DNA from 2 places in the Microbispora hainanensis genome. Region 1 is predicted to be linked to the other one. Evidence: predicted binding sites of a transcription regulator. Region 1 holds the regulator's gene; the other holds the start of a gene.
What was found. Region 1 encodes HrcA, which represses chaperone genes, less so after heat shock. Its sites were predicted from a motif close to TTGGCACTCTCNNNNNGAGAGTGCCAA; they were not measured.
Positions count from the first base shown of each region.

Region 2: the regulator HrcA is predicted to act here: its motif matches at 3,503-3,529, upstream of groL (chaperonin GroEL).

Region 1 covers NZ_CP108086.1:4,730,791-4,738,566, forward strand. Annotated here, with positions in the region: gene OHB01_RS22090 (CDP-diacylglycerol diphosphatase) at 1-675, opposite strand, end outside; gene hemW (radical SAM family heme chaperone HemW) at 1,056-2,276, shown strand; gene OHB01_RS22100 (DUF3097 domain-containing protein) at 2,294-3,100, opposite strand; gene hrcA (heat-inducible transcriptional repressor HrcA) at 3,546-4,559, shown strand; gene dnaJ (molecular chaperone DnaJ) at 4,560-5,699, shown strand; gene OHB01_RS22115 (16S rRNA (uracil(1498)-N(3))-methyltransferase) at 5,709-6,443, shown strand; gene OHB01_RS22120 (hypothetical protein) at 6,596-7,279, opposite strand; gene OHB01_RS22125 (SigE family RNA polymerase sigma factor) at 7,276-7,755, opposite strand.
Region 2 covers NZ_CP108086.1:1,435,912-1,443,687, forward strand. Annotated here, with positions in the region: gene OHB01_RS06530 (HelD family protein) at 1-1,242, shown strand, start outside; gene OHB01_RS06535 (GNAT family N-acetyltransferase) at 1,239-1,667, shown strand; gene groL (chaperonin GroEL) at 1,739-3,361, opposite strand; gene OHB01_RS06545 (cold-shock protein) at 3,765-3,965, opposite strand; gene OHB01_RS06550 (MoaD/ThiS family protein) at 4,222-4,497, opposite strand; gene thrC (threonine synthase) at 4,543-5,817, opposite strand; SAM riboswitch class I at 5,832-5,971, opposite strand; gene OHB01_RS06560 (RNA polymerase sigma factor) at 6,232-6,783, opposite strand; gene OHB01_RS06565 (alpha,alpha-trehalose-phosphate synthase (UDP-forming)) at 6,887-7,776, shown strand, end outside.

The DNA.
Region 1 (7,776 bases):
CATGGCGAAGAGATTGTCGTGGGTGAATCCCCCCCAGATGAGCACGCGGTAGGTGTGTTGGATGTTCGTGTGGTGCTGCTCGCTGTAGCCGGTGATCGACACGCGCGTGTCCGCCCAATTCTCTACGGTTCTGGCGGCCAGCTTGTCCTGGGCGACGAGGTCGTTATAGGACTCCGGGCGCGCCCGCGCCATGTGGATGTGCAACTGGTCGAGCTGTCTCGCCGGCCTCGAATTGATCCCCAATCCCACCGGGGCGGGAACCTCGGTGGGCTGCTGGGTGGCGCAGTAGTCGGCGGCGCTCCAATAATTCGGTGCGGTGCTGCAGCAGATCCACGGACACTCGATGCCGTTGATCCGCTTGGTGGGGATGAGGAGGTAGTTGACGTACTTCTTCTTGCTCGGGTTGCCCTTCATCACCACGAAGTCTGGGTGGTTCTGCAGGCAGGTGCCTTTTTTGAAGCAGTCCTGACTTTTTGTCCAGAGGGGCTCCTTACTGTGGGGATTGCCGCAATCATTTTCGTCGGGGTCTGGGCCGCATGTCGGTGAAGGCGCGGAGAGCGCGTGCCCGGCGCCGGCGAGAATGCTCGCGCCTGTGAGTATGGTGGCGCCCGCCATACTGGAGAACTGGATGAACCGGCGCCGCGTCAGCTCGCTCGCCTCGTCGTTTTCATGCATGACTACCCCCGACAACCCGCATCTGTTGCTATTTGCCGCGATCTTCGCGCGCCTTGCGGTTCAGGCCGTACGCGAGACCGGAAACGGCGTCGTCAGTGAAAGATCGACGCACTCGGCGAGGTTGATCCCCCCTCTGGTGGCCGGTAAAAGCCCCTGGCGCAGGCTTGATTTTCCGTAGGAAAGATCGGAACACTTCCCCGGGGGGTCGAGAGAATCTCCTGGCGCGCGGCGAACGGACCCGGAAATCTCGGCCGGGCGAATGCTCATAAGAGATATTCCGGCATCGCATATCGTGCGATATTCGGGCGAGAGCGAAAAACCGGCAGTGATACCAGACCGGGCGTCGAGGGCAGGGGGCGAGTGGCGGCAGACTGGAGAGTGTGCCTTCCGTGCTTCCCGACGGCGATCCCGTCCCCCCGAGCGGCGAGCTGCCGTCCGAGGCCCTCGACGGGCTCGGCTCCCGTCCGTTCGGCTTCTACGTCCACGTCCCGTTCTGCGCGACGCGCTGCGGCTACTGCGACTTCAACACCTACACGGCGTCCGAGCTGGGGCCCGGCGCATCACAGCGCGACTACGCCGCCACCGCGGTCGAGGAGATACGGCTGGCCCGGCGCGTGCTGGGAGACGCCGCGCCGCCCGTTGAGACCGTCTTCTTCGGCGGCGGCACGCCGACCCTGCTGCCCGCCGCCGACCTCGTACGGATCCTGGACGCCATCGGCGAGGAGTTCGGCCTGCGGCCCGGCGCCGAGGTGACGACCGAGGCCAACCCCGAGTCCGTCGACCCGGCCTACCTGAAGGAGCTGCGGGCGGGCGGGTTCACCCGGATGAGCTTCGGCATGCAGAGCGCGGGCGAGCACGTCCTCGCCGTCCTCGACCGGCGGCACACCCCCGGCCGGCCCGCCGAGGCCGTACGAGAGGCCCGCGACGCCGGGTTCGAGCACGTCAACCTCGACCTCATCTACGGCACGCCGGGGGAGAGCGACGACGACTGGAGGGCCTCCCTGGAGGCCGCGCTGGCCGCCGGGCCCGACCACGTCTCGGCGTACTCCCTGATCGTCGAGGACGGCACCCGGCTCGCCGCACGCATCCGGCGCGGCGAGCTGCCGATGCCGGACGACGACGTGGCGGCCGACCGCTACCTGATCGCCGAGGAGATGCTGACGGCCGCGGGCCTGAGCTGGTACGAGATCTCCAACTGGGCGGCGGGAGACGAGGCGCGCTGCCGCCACAACCTGCTCTACTGGACCGGCGGCGACTGGTGGGGGGCCGGGCCGGGGGCGCACAGCCACGTCGGCGGCACCCGCTGGTGGAACGTCAAGCATCCGGCGGCGTACGCCGCCCGGCTGGCGGCCGGGACCTCGCCCGCGCACGCCCGCGAGGTGCTGTCGGCGGAGGACAGGGCCGTCGAAAGGGTCATGCTGGAGCTGCGCCTCGCCTCGGGTCTCCCGCTGGCCGACCTCGCCCCCCAGGCGCGTACGGCGTGCGCGCGGGCACTGGCGGACGGACTGCTGGAGGTGGAGGCGTTCAAGGCGGGCCAGGCCGTGCTCACGCTGCGCGGCAGGCTGCTCGCCGACGCGGTGGTCCGGGACCTCACCCCTTAGATCCGGGATCTCACCCCTTAAACGGGGGCGGTGACGAAGTCGATCAGTTCTTCCACACGGCCGAGGAGCTCGGGCTCCAGGTCGGCGTAGGTCGTGACCCGGCTCAGGATGTGCCGCCACGCCTCCTGGGGGTCCATCCGCCAGCCGAGGGCGGCGATCACGCCCTCCTTCCAGGGCACGCCGCGCGGCACGTCCGGCCAGGCGGGGATGCCGAGCGCCCGGGGCTTGACCGCCTGCCAGATGTCCACGAACGGATGCCCGACGACGAGCACGTCGTCCCCGGACACCCGGGCGGCGATGCGGCTCTCCTTCGAGCCGGGCACCAGGTGGTCGACGAGCACGCCGAGCCGCCTGCCCGGCTCGGGGCCGAACTCCTCGACGATGGCAGGGAGGTCGTCCACCCCTTCGAGGAACTCGACGACGACCCCCTCCACCCGCAGGTCGTGTCCCCAGATCTTCTCCACCAGCGAGGCGTCGTGGACGCCCTCGACGTAGATGCGGCTCCCCTTGGCGACCTGCGCGCGCAGGCCCTCGACCGCGATCGACCCGGAGGCGCTCCGCAGCGGGCCCTTGGGGCCGGCCTGGGGCCGCACCAGCGTCACCGGTTTGCCTTCGAGGAGGAACCCGGCGGGCGTCAGCGGGAACACCCGCCTGCGGCCGAACCGGTCCTCCAGCGTCACGGCCTCCTTGTCGCAGGCCACCACGGCGCCGCAGAAGCGGCCCTCGGCGTCCTCCACCACGAGGTCGGGCTCTGCCGGGACCTCGGGGATCTGCCCCCGCCGTGGCCGCCGCCAGTCTCCGGAAAGCACGTCCCGCCCGTACATGCGGGGAACGCTAGCAAATCACGCCCTGCGGCGGCGGGCCGCGGAGCGGCGCGCGAGTACGACGATCGTCACGATCGGCGCGGCCAGGAAGCCGGCACGACCGGCAGGACGGCGAAGAGCACCCAGGGACCCACAGCAGCGCGGGGCCGGATCGGCCGGGGAGCGGCGTACGGCGGGGGAAACGGGTGCGGCAGCCACAGGGGCGCGCCGGGCCGTGCCGGGGGCATCATGGGCGGGGAACCCGCGTGGTCGCCTCGGCCGGCGCGGGTCTCTGGTGCTCGTGCATAGGGTGAAGAGTCGGCCATGCGGCTTGCGGTCGATTCGCAGCCCGCTTGTCCGTGCCCCCCTGCGCGTTATCGCACCAGGTGGGGTGGTAGCCGTACACTTGGCACTCGGGAACACAGAGTGCCAGAGTCGGTGTTTCCAGGCACAGGGAGGTGACACATTGCTCGACGACCGCAAGCTCGCCGTCCTGCGGGCCATCGTCGAGGACTACGTGTCCACCAACGAGCCGGTGGGGTCCAAGGCCCTGGCGGACAGGCACAACCTCGGCGTCTCTCCGGCGACGATCCGCAACGACATGGCGGCGCTGGAGGAGCAGGGCTACATCACCCAGCCGCACACCAGTGCCGGAAGGGTGCCGACGGACAAGGGATACCGGCTGTTCGTCGACCGGCTGTCCCAGATCAAGCCGCTGTCGGGTGCCGAGCGCAGGGCCATCGAGACCTTCCTCGCCGGGGCCGTGGACCTCGACGAGATCGTCATGCGTACGGTGCGGCTGCTCGCGCAGCTCACCCGTCAGGTCGCGGTGGTGCAGTATCCCTCGCTCACCAGGTCGTCGGTCCGCCATGTGGAGATCGTCCCGCTCGCGGAGCGCCGGGTCATGCTGGTGCTGATCACGAACACCGGGCGGGTCGAGCAGCGTGTGGTCGATCTGCCCGAGGCCATCGCCGACGACCGGATCGCGAATCTGCGCGCCGTGCTCAACGCGTGCCTGGACGGCTGCGGCCTGTCCCAGGTGCCGGAGACGGTGGCCGACATTCCCGACCGCCTGCCCCCCGAGGACAGGCCGGTGGCGGCCACGATCCTCTCCGTGCTGCTTGAGACGCTCGTGGAGCGGCACGAGGAGAAGATCGTCTTCGGTGGCACGGCCAACCTGGCCGCCGCCGACTTCAGCATCGGCCTGCGGGACGTGCTGGAGGCCCTGGAGGAGCAGGTCGTCCTCATCCGCCTGCTGGGGGAGACCGGCGGGCTTTCCGAACTGACCGTCCGCATCGGATCCGAGAACCCCTACAGCGGGCTCCGCGGCACGTCTATCGTGGCCGCCGGATACGGTTCGGGCGACAGAGAACTGGCCCGGCTCGGAGTGCTGGGCCCGACACGAATGGACTATCCGGTGACGATGGGTGCGGTGCGCGCGGTGGCGCGTTACGTCGGCCAGATCCTGGCGGGGTCATAAGTGTCCAACGACTACTACGCGACCCTTGGCGTACGGCGCGACGCCAGCCAGGAAGAGATCAAGAAGGCATACCGCCGTCTTGCCCGTGAGCTGCACCCGGACGTCAACCCCGATCCGGAGACCCAGGAGCGGTTCAAGGAGATCAACCAGGCGTACGAGGTGCTGTCCGACGCGGGCAAGCGCCGCATGTACGACATGGGCGCCGACCCGTTCGGCGGTGGCGGCGGAGCGGGGGCCGGAGCCGGCGGCTTCGGCGCGGGCTTCCCGTTCAGCGACATCATGGACGCCTTCTTCGGCTCGGCGGGCGCCGCGCGGGGGCCCCGCTCCCGTGCCCGCCGGGGCCGCAACGCCACCATCAGGGTCGAGCTCGACCTGGCGGAGGCGGCCTTCGGCACGACCCGCGAGATCGTGGTCGACACGGCCGTGGTCTGCGAGGTCTGCCAGGGCTCCGGGGCGGCGTCCGGCACGCACCCCGACACCTGCGACATGTGTCACGGGCGCGGCGAGGTGTCGCAGGTGACCCGTTCGTTCCTCGGCCAGGTCATGACCTCGCGTCCCTGCCCCCAGTGCGGCGGGTACGGCAGCGTCATCCGGCACCCCTGCATGGAGTGCTCGGGCGAGGGACGGGTGCGGACCCGGCGCACGATCAAGGTCAGGATCCCGGCCGGCGTCGAGGACGGCACGCACATCCAGCTCGCCGGCGAGGGCGAGGTCGGCCCCGGCGGCGGGCCTCCCGGCGACCTGTTCCTGGAGATCGTCGAGCGGCCGCACCAGATCTTCGAGCGGCGCGGCGACGACCTGCACTGCACGGTGGCCATCCCGATGACGGCCGCCGCGCTCGGCACCTCGCTCACGATCGAGACCCTCGACGGCGCGGAGGAGATCGACATCCGGCCCGGCACCCAGGCCGGCCAGGTCATCCCCCTGTACGGCAAGGGCGTCCAGCGGCTCAACGAGACCGGCAGAGGCGACCTGCTGATCCACGTGAACGTCGAGACGCCGAGCAAGCTCGACCCGCAGCAGGAGGAACTGCTGCGCGAGCTGGCGAAGCTGCGCGGCGAGGAGCGCCCGCCCGGCAAGTTCTCCCCGGGCCAGCAGGGCTTCTTCTCCCGCCTGCGGGACGCCTTCAACGGCCGCTGAGCTGATCGCATGACTGTTCCCGTGTTCCTGTCGGACGCGGCCGGCCAGACGGGGGACACGATCGTCCTCGACGGGCCCGAGGGGCGGCACGCCGCCGCCGTACGCCGCCTGCGGCCGGGGGAGCGGATCGACCTGACCGACGGCGCGGGGCGGGTGGCCGAGTGCACGGTCACGGCGGCGGGGAAGGACTCGCTGACCGCCGAGGTGCTGCGCCGCTATGAGGTCCCGCCGCCCCGGCCGAGACTGGTGGTCGTCCAGGGCCTGCCCAAGGGCGACCGGGGCGAGCTCGCGGTCGAGATGATGACCGAGGCCGGGGTCGACGTGATCGTCCCCTGGGCCGCCTCCCGGTGCGTCACCCAGTGGAAGGGCGACCGGGCCGCCAAGGCCCTCGCCCGCTGGCGCGGCACGGCCCGCGAGGCGGCCAAGCAGGCCCGGCGCTTCCATCTGCCCGAGGTGACAGAGCAGGCCACGACCGCGGCGGTCGGCGCGCTCGTCTCGTCGGCGGCGCTCGCGGTCGTCCTGCACGAGGAGGCCGCCGAGCCGCTGAGCCGCCTGCCCCTGCCGGAGGAGCCGGGCGACATCGTGATGATCGTCGGCCCGGAGGGCGGCGTCACCGACGAGGAGATCGCCACGTTGCGGGCCGCGGGAGCCACGCCGGCCCTGCTGGGGCCGACGGTGCTGCGCACCTCGACTGCGGGCGTGGCCGCGGCGGCCGTCCTGATGTCCCGCTGCGGCCGCTGGTGACGCACGGCCGCGGCGCATAGCCCGGCCTCGGCTCATAGTCCGGCCGCGGCGCATAGCCCCGCCACGGCTGACAAAGCCGTCCCGTCAACTCGGAGGCCGGGACCGGCCCGTCCACCGGGCCGCGGACCCCGGCCGACGACCAGGGGGCCGGGTCAGGGCGAGGGCGAGGGCGACGGGGCCGCCGCCGCTTCGGGCGTCGCCGCCTCCGCGGGAGGCGGCGTGCTCGGGGTGACCGGGGGCGCGGACGTCGTGCGCGGAGGCGACGACGGGCGGCGCGAGGCCGACGGCGTCGTCACGGGCGTCTCCTGCGTCACCGACGTGGGCGAGCACGTCGGCGGGAGGGCCGTGTCGGGCTCGATCACCCCGGCCTCGGGGGTGGGCGTGACGCAGGGATCGGACGGCGACGGCGACGGTCTGGTGGTCGCCTCCGTCTTGGGCGTGGGGGTCGGGCTGGGCCGTTCGCGCGACGGGCTCGGGGTGACGGGCACGATCACGACCGGCCGCGAGGGCTCCGCCGGGTTGGGCGGCCGGATCACCGACGAGGTGTCCCTGTTGTCCTCACGTTCGTCGCCGGCGTTGGAGATGCCCGTTGATTGCGCCACCTGGTCGCGCAGGCCGGGGACGATCATCACGACCGCGCCCGCCACGAGCACGGCCCCGGCGGCGGCCGCTCCGACCCGCCGCCACAGCAGGTGCCGCAGGCCGCGCAGACCACGCTGCTCGATCCGCCCGCGGATGATTTCGAGTCCATCGGGAGACGGCACGACCGAGTCCGCCTCCGCGCGCAGGGCACGGCGGAGCAGCTCGCCGTACTCGTCGTCGGGAGGGAAGGTCATGAGAACTGCTCCAGTGCCATCCGTAGTGCGGCCATGCCGCGGGCCGTGTGACTCTTCACGGCGCCCTTGCTGATCCCCATCGCGTGGGCGATCTCGGCTTCCGACAGGTCGCCGTAGTATCGCAGCACCAGTGCCTCGCGCTGCCGGGTGGGTAAGCCGCGCAGCGCCTCGATGACGGCCGAGCGCTCCAGTTCGCCGATCGCGCCGTTCTCAGCGCTGGGCGCGTCGGGCAGCCCCTTGGGCGCGTACTTCTCGACGACCGCTCGGTGCCGCAGCACGGAACGCGATCGGTTCACGACCGATTGCCGAAGGTAGGCCAGTGCCTTGTCGGTGTCCCTCAGCCTGCGCCAGGCGCCATGAAGGGCGACGAACGCGTCCTGAACGACCTCTTCGGCGCTGGCCACATCACGCACCAGCAGCACGGCGAGACGCACCAGTGACCGATAGTGAGCGCTGTAGAGCGCCGTCACGGCCATGTCGGCATCCCACCCGACGGG
Region 2 (7,776 bases), 3.3 Mb from region 1:
GTGGCCGGGGTCCTGGGCGACCATGCCCATCCCGAGGACCCCGCGGTGGCGGCCGTGAAGGGCGACGCCCGCATGGCCGAGGTCGTCAGGCGGGCGCTGTGGCTGCACGTGACCAAGCCGGTCGACGGGGTGCTGTTCACCAAGGGCATCAACCGCTATCGGGTGCCCGATCACGAGGTCCGCGAGATCGTCGCCTCGCTGCGCGGCACGACCCGGTACGGCCCGGGCCGCGCCACCCTGGCCCAGCGGCTCGCCCACGCCGTGCTCGTCCAGATGGAACGGCGCGGCGAGTCGCCCGACGACCGGGTCCAGGACGCCGTGGCCCGGTCGAAGCCGGTCAAGGCCGTGCTCGACGCCGTCTGGCCGAAGCTCACCCCCGAGCAGGTGCTGTTCCGGCTGCTGTCGGACGCGGAGTTCCTCGCCAAGGCGGCGAAGTCGGACCTCTCGCCGGAGGAGCAGGCCCTGATCCTGTGGCGCAAGCCGTACAAGTCGCACCGCTCGGCCAAGTGGACGGCCGCCGACGCGGCGCTGCTGGACGAGCTGGCCGACCTCATCGAACGGACGCCGTCGCGGGGACACCTCGTGGTGGACGAGGCGCAGGACCTGTCGGCGATGCAGTTGCGGGCGCTCGGACGCCGCTGCCGCACCGGCTCGGCCACCGTGCTCGGCGATCTCGCCCAGGGCACCACGCCCTGGTCGGCGCGTTCGTGGAAGACCGTGCTCGACCACCTCGGCCAGCCGTCCGGCGAGGTCACCGAGCTCACGCTCGGCTTCCGTGTGCCTCGCGAGGTCCTCGACTTCGCCGCGCGGCTGCTGCCCTCCGTGGCGCCGGATCTCGCCCCGCCGCGCTCGCTGCGTCCCGGCGCAGGCTCCCTGTCCGTACGCCGCGAGGCCGACGTCACCGCCGCCCTCCCCGGGGCCGTACGGCAGGCTCTCGCGCAGGAGGGCTCCATCGGCGTCATCGCCCCGGACTCGGCCCTTCCCGCGCTCTCGGCGGCTCTGGAGGCCGCGGCGGTGCCGCACACGGTGCTCGGCCCCGACTCGACGGGCGACGACCGGGTGCTGCTGGTCCCGGCGACGCTCGCCAAGGGTCTGGAGTACGACCACGTGATCGTCGTCGAGCCGGCCGCGATCGTGGAGGCGGAGGAGCGTGGCCTCGCCCGCCTCTACGTGGTCCTCACCCGGGCGGTAACGTCGCTGACCGTCCTGCACGACCGCGATCTTCCGGAGGAGCTGCGATGACCTCTCCCGACGTACGCGTCCGCTATGGAGCGCTCGACGACGTCCCGGCCGTACTGCGGTTCTGGCTTGAGGCCGCGGAGAACACCGACAGGCACGACGACGCGGGCAAGGTGGTGGCCCTGATCGAGCGCGATCCCGAGGCGCTGCTCGTCGCCGAGATCGACGGCCGCATGGTCGGCACGCTCATCGCCGGATGGGACGGCTGGCGCGCCCACCTCTACCGGCTCGCCGTGGACCCCGCCCACCGGCGCATGGGCATCGGATCGCTGCTGATCCGGGCCGCCGAGGAGCGGTTCAGGAAGTTCGGCGCGTTCCGCGCCGACGCGATGGTCCTGCACGACAACGCCCTGGCGCATCACGCCTGGACTGCGGCGGGATACACGATGCAGACCGACTGCGCCCGCTGGGTCAGACGCCTCACCTGACGCGTTCAACGGGAAAGGGCGGTTCCCCCGAGGGGAACCGCCCTTCCGTTGAGACGAAGCAGGCAGATGGATCAGAAGTCCATGTCGCCGCCGCCGGGCATGGCGGGGGCCTTCTCCTTCTCGGGCTTCTCGGCGATGACGGCCTCGGTGGTCAGGAACAGCGCCGCGATGGACGCCGCGTTCTGCAGCGCCGAGCGGGTGACCTTGGCCGGGTCGATGATGCCGGACTCGAACATGTTGACGTACTCGCCGGTCGCGGCGTTGAGGCCCTCACCAGCCGGGAGGTTGCGGACCTTCTCCACCACGACGCCGCCCTCGAGGCCGGCGTTGACGGCGATCTGCTTCAGCGGCTCCTCAAGGGCCTTGCGGACGATCGCGGCACCGGTGGCCTCGTCGCCGTTGACCTCGAGCTTGTCGAACGCGTTGGCGCCGGCCTGCAGCAGAGCCACGCCACCACCGGGGACGATGCCCTCCTCGACCGCGGCCTTCGCGTTGCGGACGGCGTCCTCGATGCGGTGCTTGCGCTCCTTGAGCTCGACCTCGGTGGCCGCGCCGGCCTTGATGACGGCGACGCCGCCGGCCAGCTTGGCGAGGCGCTCCTGGAGCTTCTCGCGGTCGTAGTCGGAGTCGGTGCGCTCGATCTCGGCGCGGATCTCGTTGACCCGGCCGGCGATCTGCTCGGCGTCACCGGCGCCGTCGACGATCGTGGTCTCGTCCTTGGTGACGACGACCTTGCGGGCGCGGCCGAGCAGGTCGAGGGTGGCGTTCTCGAGCTTGAGACCGACCTCCTCGGAGATGACCTGGCCACCGGTGAGGATGGCGATGTCGCCCAGCATGGCCTTGCGGCGGTCGCCGAAGCCCGGAGCCTTGACGGCGACGGACTTGAACAGGCCGCGGATCTTGTTGACGACCAGGGTGGCCAGGGCCTCGCCCTCGACGTCCTCGGCGATGATGACCAGCGGCTTGCCGGACTGCACGACCTTGTCGAGCAGCGGCAGCAGGTCCTTGTTGGCCGAGACCTTGGAGTTGACGATCAGGATGTACGGGTCCTCGAAGACCGCCTCCATGCGCTCGGGGTCGGTCACGAAGTAGCCGGACACGTAGCCCTTGTCGAAGCGCATGCCCTCGGTGAGCTCCAGCTCCAGGCCGAAGGTGTTGCTCTCCTCGACGGTGATGACGCCTTCCTTGCCCACCTTGTCCATCGCCTCGGCGATGAGGGCGCCGATCTCGGTGTCGGCGGCGGAGATGGAGGCGGTGGAGGCGATCTGCTCCTTGGTCTCCACGTCCTTGGCGAGCTTCGACAGCTCCTCGCTGACGCGCTCGACGGCGGCCTCGATGCCCTTCTTCAGCGCCATCGGGTTCGCACCCGCGGCGACGTTGCGCAGACCCTCACGGACCAGCGCCTGGGCGAGCACGGTAGCCGTCGTGGTGCCGTCACCGGCGACGTCGTCGGTCTTCTTGGCGACTTCCTTGACGAGCTCGGCGCCGATCTTCTCCCACGGGTCCTCGAGCTCGATCTCCTTGGCGATGGAGACACCGTCGTTGGTGATCGTGGGGGCGCCCCACTTCTTCTCCAGCACGACGTTGCGGCCCTTCGGGCCGAGGGTCACCTTCACGGCGTCGGCGAGCTGGTTCATACCGCGCTCGAGACCGCGCCGGGCGTCCTCGTCAAACGCGATCATCTTGGCTGCCATTAGGCTAGACCTCCCAGTAGCAGGGTGTCTTCACGGACCGAGCCGACGCCCGCGACGGCATGGACCCGCTATCCCTGCGCGGGCCCCATCGCCCCGATCCCGATTGTTGTCACTCTCGACCTCAGAGTGCCAAACAAGTATTTAGCACTCTACCCCTGAGAGTGCAAGCGGAAGCCATGCTGACCAGCTTGTACGGTATGTCCGGAGCATCCCTTCGGTGCGCCGCGCCACCTGCCGAGACTCACCAGCCGAGCCGGCCGAGACCAAGGGGCCAGGCTCCCTCCGGAGCACCACACTCACCGGCCTGAACCGCGGGGCCGAGTAAGGCAAAGAAGGCGTACAGCAGGCGGAAGGCCCGGTGCGCGGGGTCGCGCACCGGGCCTTCCGTAGGTCGATGACGGGATCAGACGGCGCGTACGGCTTCCGCCTGCGGGCCCTTCTGACCCTGCGTGATGTCGAACTCAACCCGCTGACCCTGCTCGAGGGCCTTGTAGCCGTCCATCAGGATTGCCGAGTAATGGACGAACACGTCCTTACCACCGTCTACCGCGATGAAGCCGTAGCCCTTGTCCGCGTTAAACCATTTGACGGTGCCCTGCGCCACTTCCGACTCCTCTTGCTGGGCTGGGGACCACACCCAAGAAGCCCCCGGTTTTGTCGATCGACATCGACCATACCCGTGTCAAGCCGTAGGACAACAGAGTCAATCCGCAAACTACTACTTGGCGTTCGCTCAAAGCGGGACCGAAGAATATTCACTTTACTGTTTAATAGTTGAGAGCTGCACCATTTGCCATGGCACCGTATGACTTCTCCACCCACAGAAGCGCATGTCAGGTGCTCGGCCCCGGTGCGGCGGCTCAGCCTCCGGCGACGGCGGGGATGACCGAAATCTGCACTCCGTCCGGCGTGGCGGTGTCCAGACCCTCGGCGAATCGGACGTCCTCTTCTCCGACGTAGACGTTGACAAAACGCCGGATCTTACCGGTCTCGTCCAGGATGCGCCCGCCGATGCCCGGGTAGTCCGCGTCGAGCTTCTGCAGGACCTCGCGAAGCGTTCCTCCCTCGCCGCTCACCTCCGCGGCCCCGTTGGTGTACGTCCGGAGAATCGTCGGAATCCGCACGGAAACGCTCATTGTTCGCTCGCTTTCGTTACTGCCGATGGGCCTTTTGAAACGCTTTCAGTTGGCGAATGCCGCACGGAACGCGTCGAGAGAGGGACGGATGACGGCGGTGGGACGGGCGTGCTCGGCCACCGCGTCGAGCGTCTTGAGCCCGTCGCCGGTGTTCAGCACCACGGTCTCGGCGTCCGGGTCGAGGCGGCCCTCGCGGACCAGCTTGCGCAGCACGCCGACCGTGACGCCGCCCGCGGTCTCGGCGAAGACGCCCTCGGTCCTGGCCAGCAGGCGGATCGCGTCGACGATCTCCTCGTCGGTCACGTCCTCCACCGCGCCGCCCGTCCGGCGCGCGATGTCGAGCACGTACGGCCCGTCCGCCGGGTTGCCGATTGCCAGGGACTTGGCGATGGTGTCGGGCCGCACCGGCTGCACCACGTCCTGCCGGGCCTTGAACGCCCGGGAGACCGGCGAGCAGCCCTCGGCCTGCGCACCGAAGATCCGGTAGGGCCGCTCCTCGACCAGCCCCAGCTTGATCAGCTCACGGAAGCCCTTGTCGATCTTCGTGAGCTGCGAGCCGGAGGCCACCGGGATGACGATCTGGTCGGGCAGCCGCCAGCCGAGCTGCTCGGCGATCTCGTACGCCAGCGTCTTGGAGCCCTCGGCATAGTAGGGCCGGAGATTGACGTTGACGAAGCCCCACTTCTCACCCAGCTCGTCGCCGATGAGCTCGGAGCAGAAGCGGTTGACCTCGTCGTAGGTGCCGTCGATGGCGACGAGGCGGCCGCCGTACACCGCGGCCATGGTCACCTTGGCCGGCTCCAGGTCGGCGGGGATGAACACGCAGGAGTCCAGCCCGGCCCGGGCGGCCGCCGCGCCCACCGCGCCGGCGAGGTTGCCGGTGGAGGAGCACGACAGGGTGTGGAAGCCGAAGTTGCGCGCGGCCTCCAGCGCGATCGCGACGACCCGGTCCTTGAAGGAGTGGGTCGGGTTGCCGGAGTCGTCCTTGACGTGCAGCGACCGCAGGCCCAGCTCGGCCGCCAGCCTGTCGGCCTTCACGAGCTTGGTCCAGCCTGGCTGGAGGTTGGGCTTGGCCGTCACGCCGGCGGGAACGGGGAGCAGGGAGCGGTAACGCCAGATGTTCGCCGGGCCGGACTCGATGTCCTCCCGACGGATCTCGCCGAAATCGTACGCCACCTCAAGGGGGCCGAAACACTCCGTACAGGCGAAAATCGGGCCGAGTTCGTAAAGAGCGCCACATTCACGACACGAAAGTCCGGTGGCGGGGCCGAACTCGACGGTGTTCGCGGGAGTGCTAGCGGCAGTGCTGGTGTGCGCCATGAAGCGAGGCCTTTCCCTCATCTTCGCTCGCGACCACCTTGGCCACGAGCCGGAATTGGCACCTGTCCCGGCCGGGCCTCGTGGGCACGAGTTCGACACCGGGGAGGTTGCCGGGGCTTCGCAGGGCCGGTCCCTCCACCCCTCTGGATGAGCATGTTCAGTTGTAGGACCTTCCAGAGAAGGTCCTTAAGTGCCCCTCCTGCCAATCTTTGCCCCGTCGCGTCACCCAGAGCGGCACCTCGCGGCGTTGTCGTCGTCGCCCGTGGCCTCCGGCTACGAGCTCCTCCTCCGCCTTGCGATGCACCAGTCTGGCCATCGCCCCGTGCGGGCAAATCTTGTCAGTCGCGGCACTAGCACTGTACCCCGGCGTCCCCGGTGTCCGTTCTGACGTCTCATATGGCGAGACGTTTTGTATCAGCCGTACGCCTCGCCGAGGGCGCTCTGCACGTACTTGCGCGCTTGGTGGATGCGGGACTTGACCGTCCCGAGGGGGATTTTGAGCTGGTCGGCGACCTCCGCGTAGTCGAGCTGGCAGATGTCGCGCAGCACGAGCGCCTGGGCGAGGTCGGGCCGCTCGGCCTCCAGCGCCTCCATCGCGTCGAGCAGGTCGAGCCGCGAGCCGGCGATGACGCTCACCCGCCGGGGATCGGGCCGCTGCTCGGGCAGCTCCTCCACCTGTTCGGACGAACGCCGCTTGAGCGAGCGATAGGTGGTCCTGGCGCAGTTGACGGTCACGATGTGCAGCCAGGTGCTGAACCTTGCCCGCCCCTCGAACCTCGCGATGTTGCGCGCCACGGCGAGCAGCGTGTCCTGCGCCGCCTCCTCGGCGTCCTGCCGATACGGTAGAAGCCTCTCGCAGTGCCGCAGCACGTCGGGCTCGATGCGCCGCAGCAGTTCGCCGAGCGCGCGATGGTCCCCCCGGGCAGCAGATCGGGCCAGGTCCTCGGTGGTGTCGTCCAGTGCCATGCCGTATCCAGCCCTCCCGCGATCGGTTGACATCCTATTGACGGAGGTCGGCTTTTATTAATCTTCCGGCATGCGCGCCCGCTCTGATCGAGGGAACCCGAAGATGAGCAGCACCGTTCTGATCGCGTCCAACCGGGGCCCGGTGTCCTTCACGCTGTCTGAAGACGGCGGCCTGACCATGCGCAGGGGCGGCGGCGGGCTCGTCTCCGGCCTGTCCGAGGTGGTCAAGGACACCGACGTCCTGTGGGTCTGCGCGGCGCTGTCGGACGGCGACCGGGGGGCGGTGCGCCGGACGCACGGCGGGCGGCTCGACCGGGCCTTCGACACGGGCCCGATCCGCATGCTGGACATTCCGCCCGCCGTCTTCCACCGGGCCTACAACGCCGTGGCCAACTCGACCCTGTGGTTCGTCAACCACCTGCTTTACAACACGCCCTTCTCCCCCGAGTTCGGCACGCGGTTCCGCCGCGAGTGGGAGTCGTACCGCACGTACAACGGCGCGTTCGCCCTGGCCCTGGCCGAGGAGGCGGCCCACCGGGCGCGCGTCATGGTGCAGGACTACCACCTGACGCTGACCCCGGCGATGCTCCGGGTCGAGCGGCCCGACCTGCGCATCGCCCACTTCTCGCACACGCCCTGGGCGCCGCCGGAATACTTCGCACTGCTGCCCGAGGACGTCGTGGCGGAGGTGCTGACCGGCATCCTCGGCGCCGACCACGCCGGATTCCTCACCGCGCGCTGGGCCCGCGCCTTCATGGACTGCTGCGAAGCCCTGCTCGGCGCCGACGTCGACCACGCCGCCCGGACGGTCACGTACGAGGGGCGGACCACCAGGATCGGCGTGCACCCGCTCGGCGTGAACGGCGAGGCGCTGCTGGCCCGGGCCGCCGAGCAGGACGTCGAGTCGCACATGTCCGTGATCAGAGACCTCGTGGGCGACCGCAAGCTGATCGTGCGCATCGACCGCACCGAGCTGTCCAAGAACATCGTGCG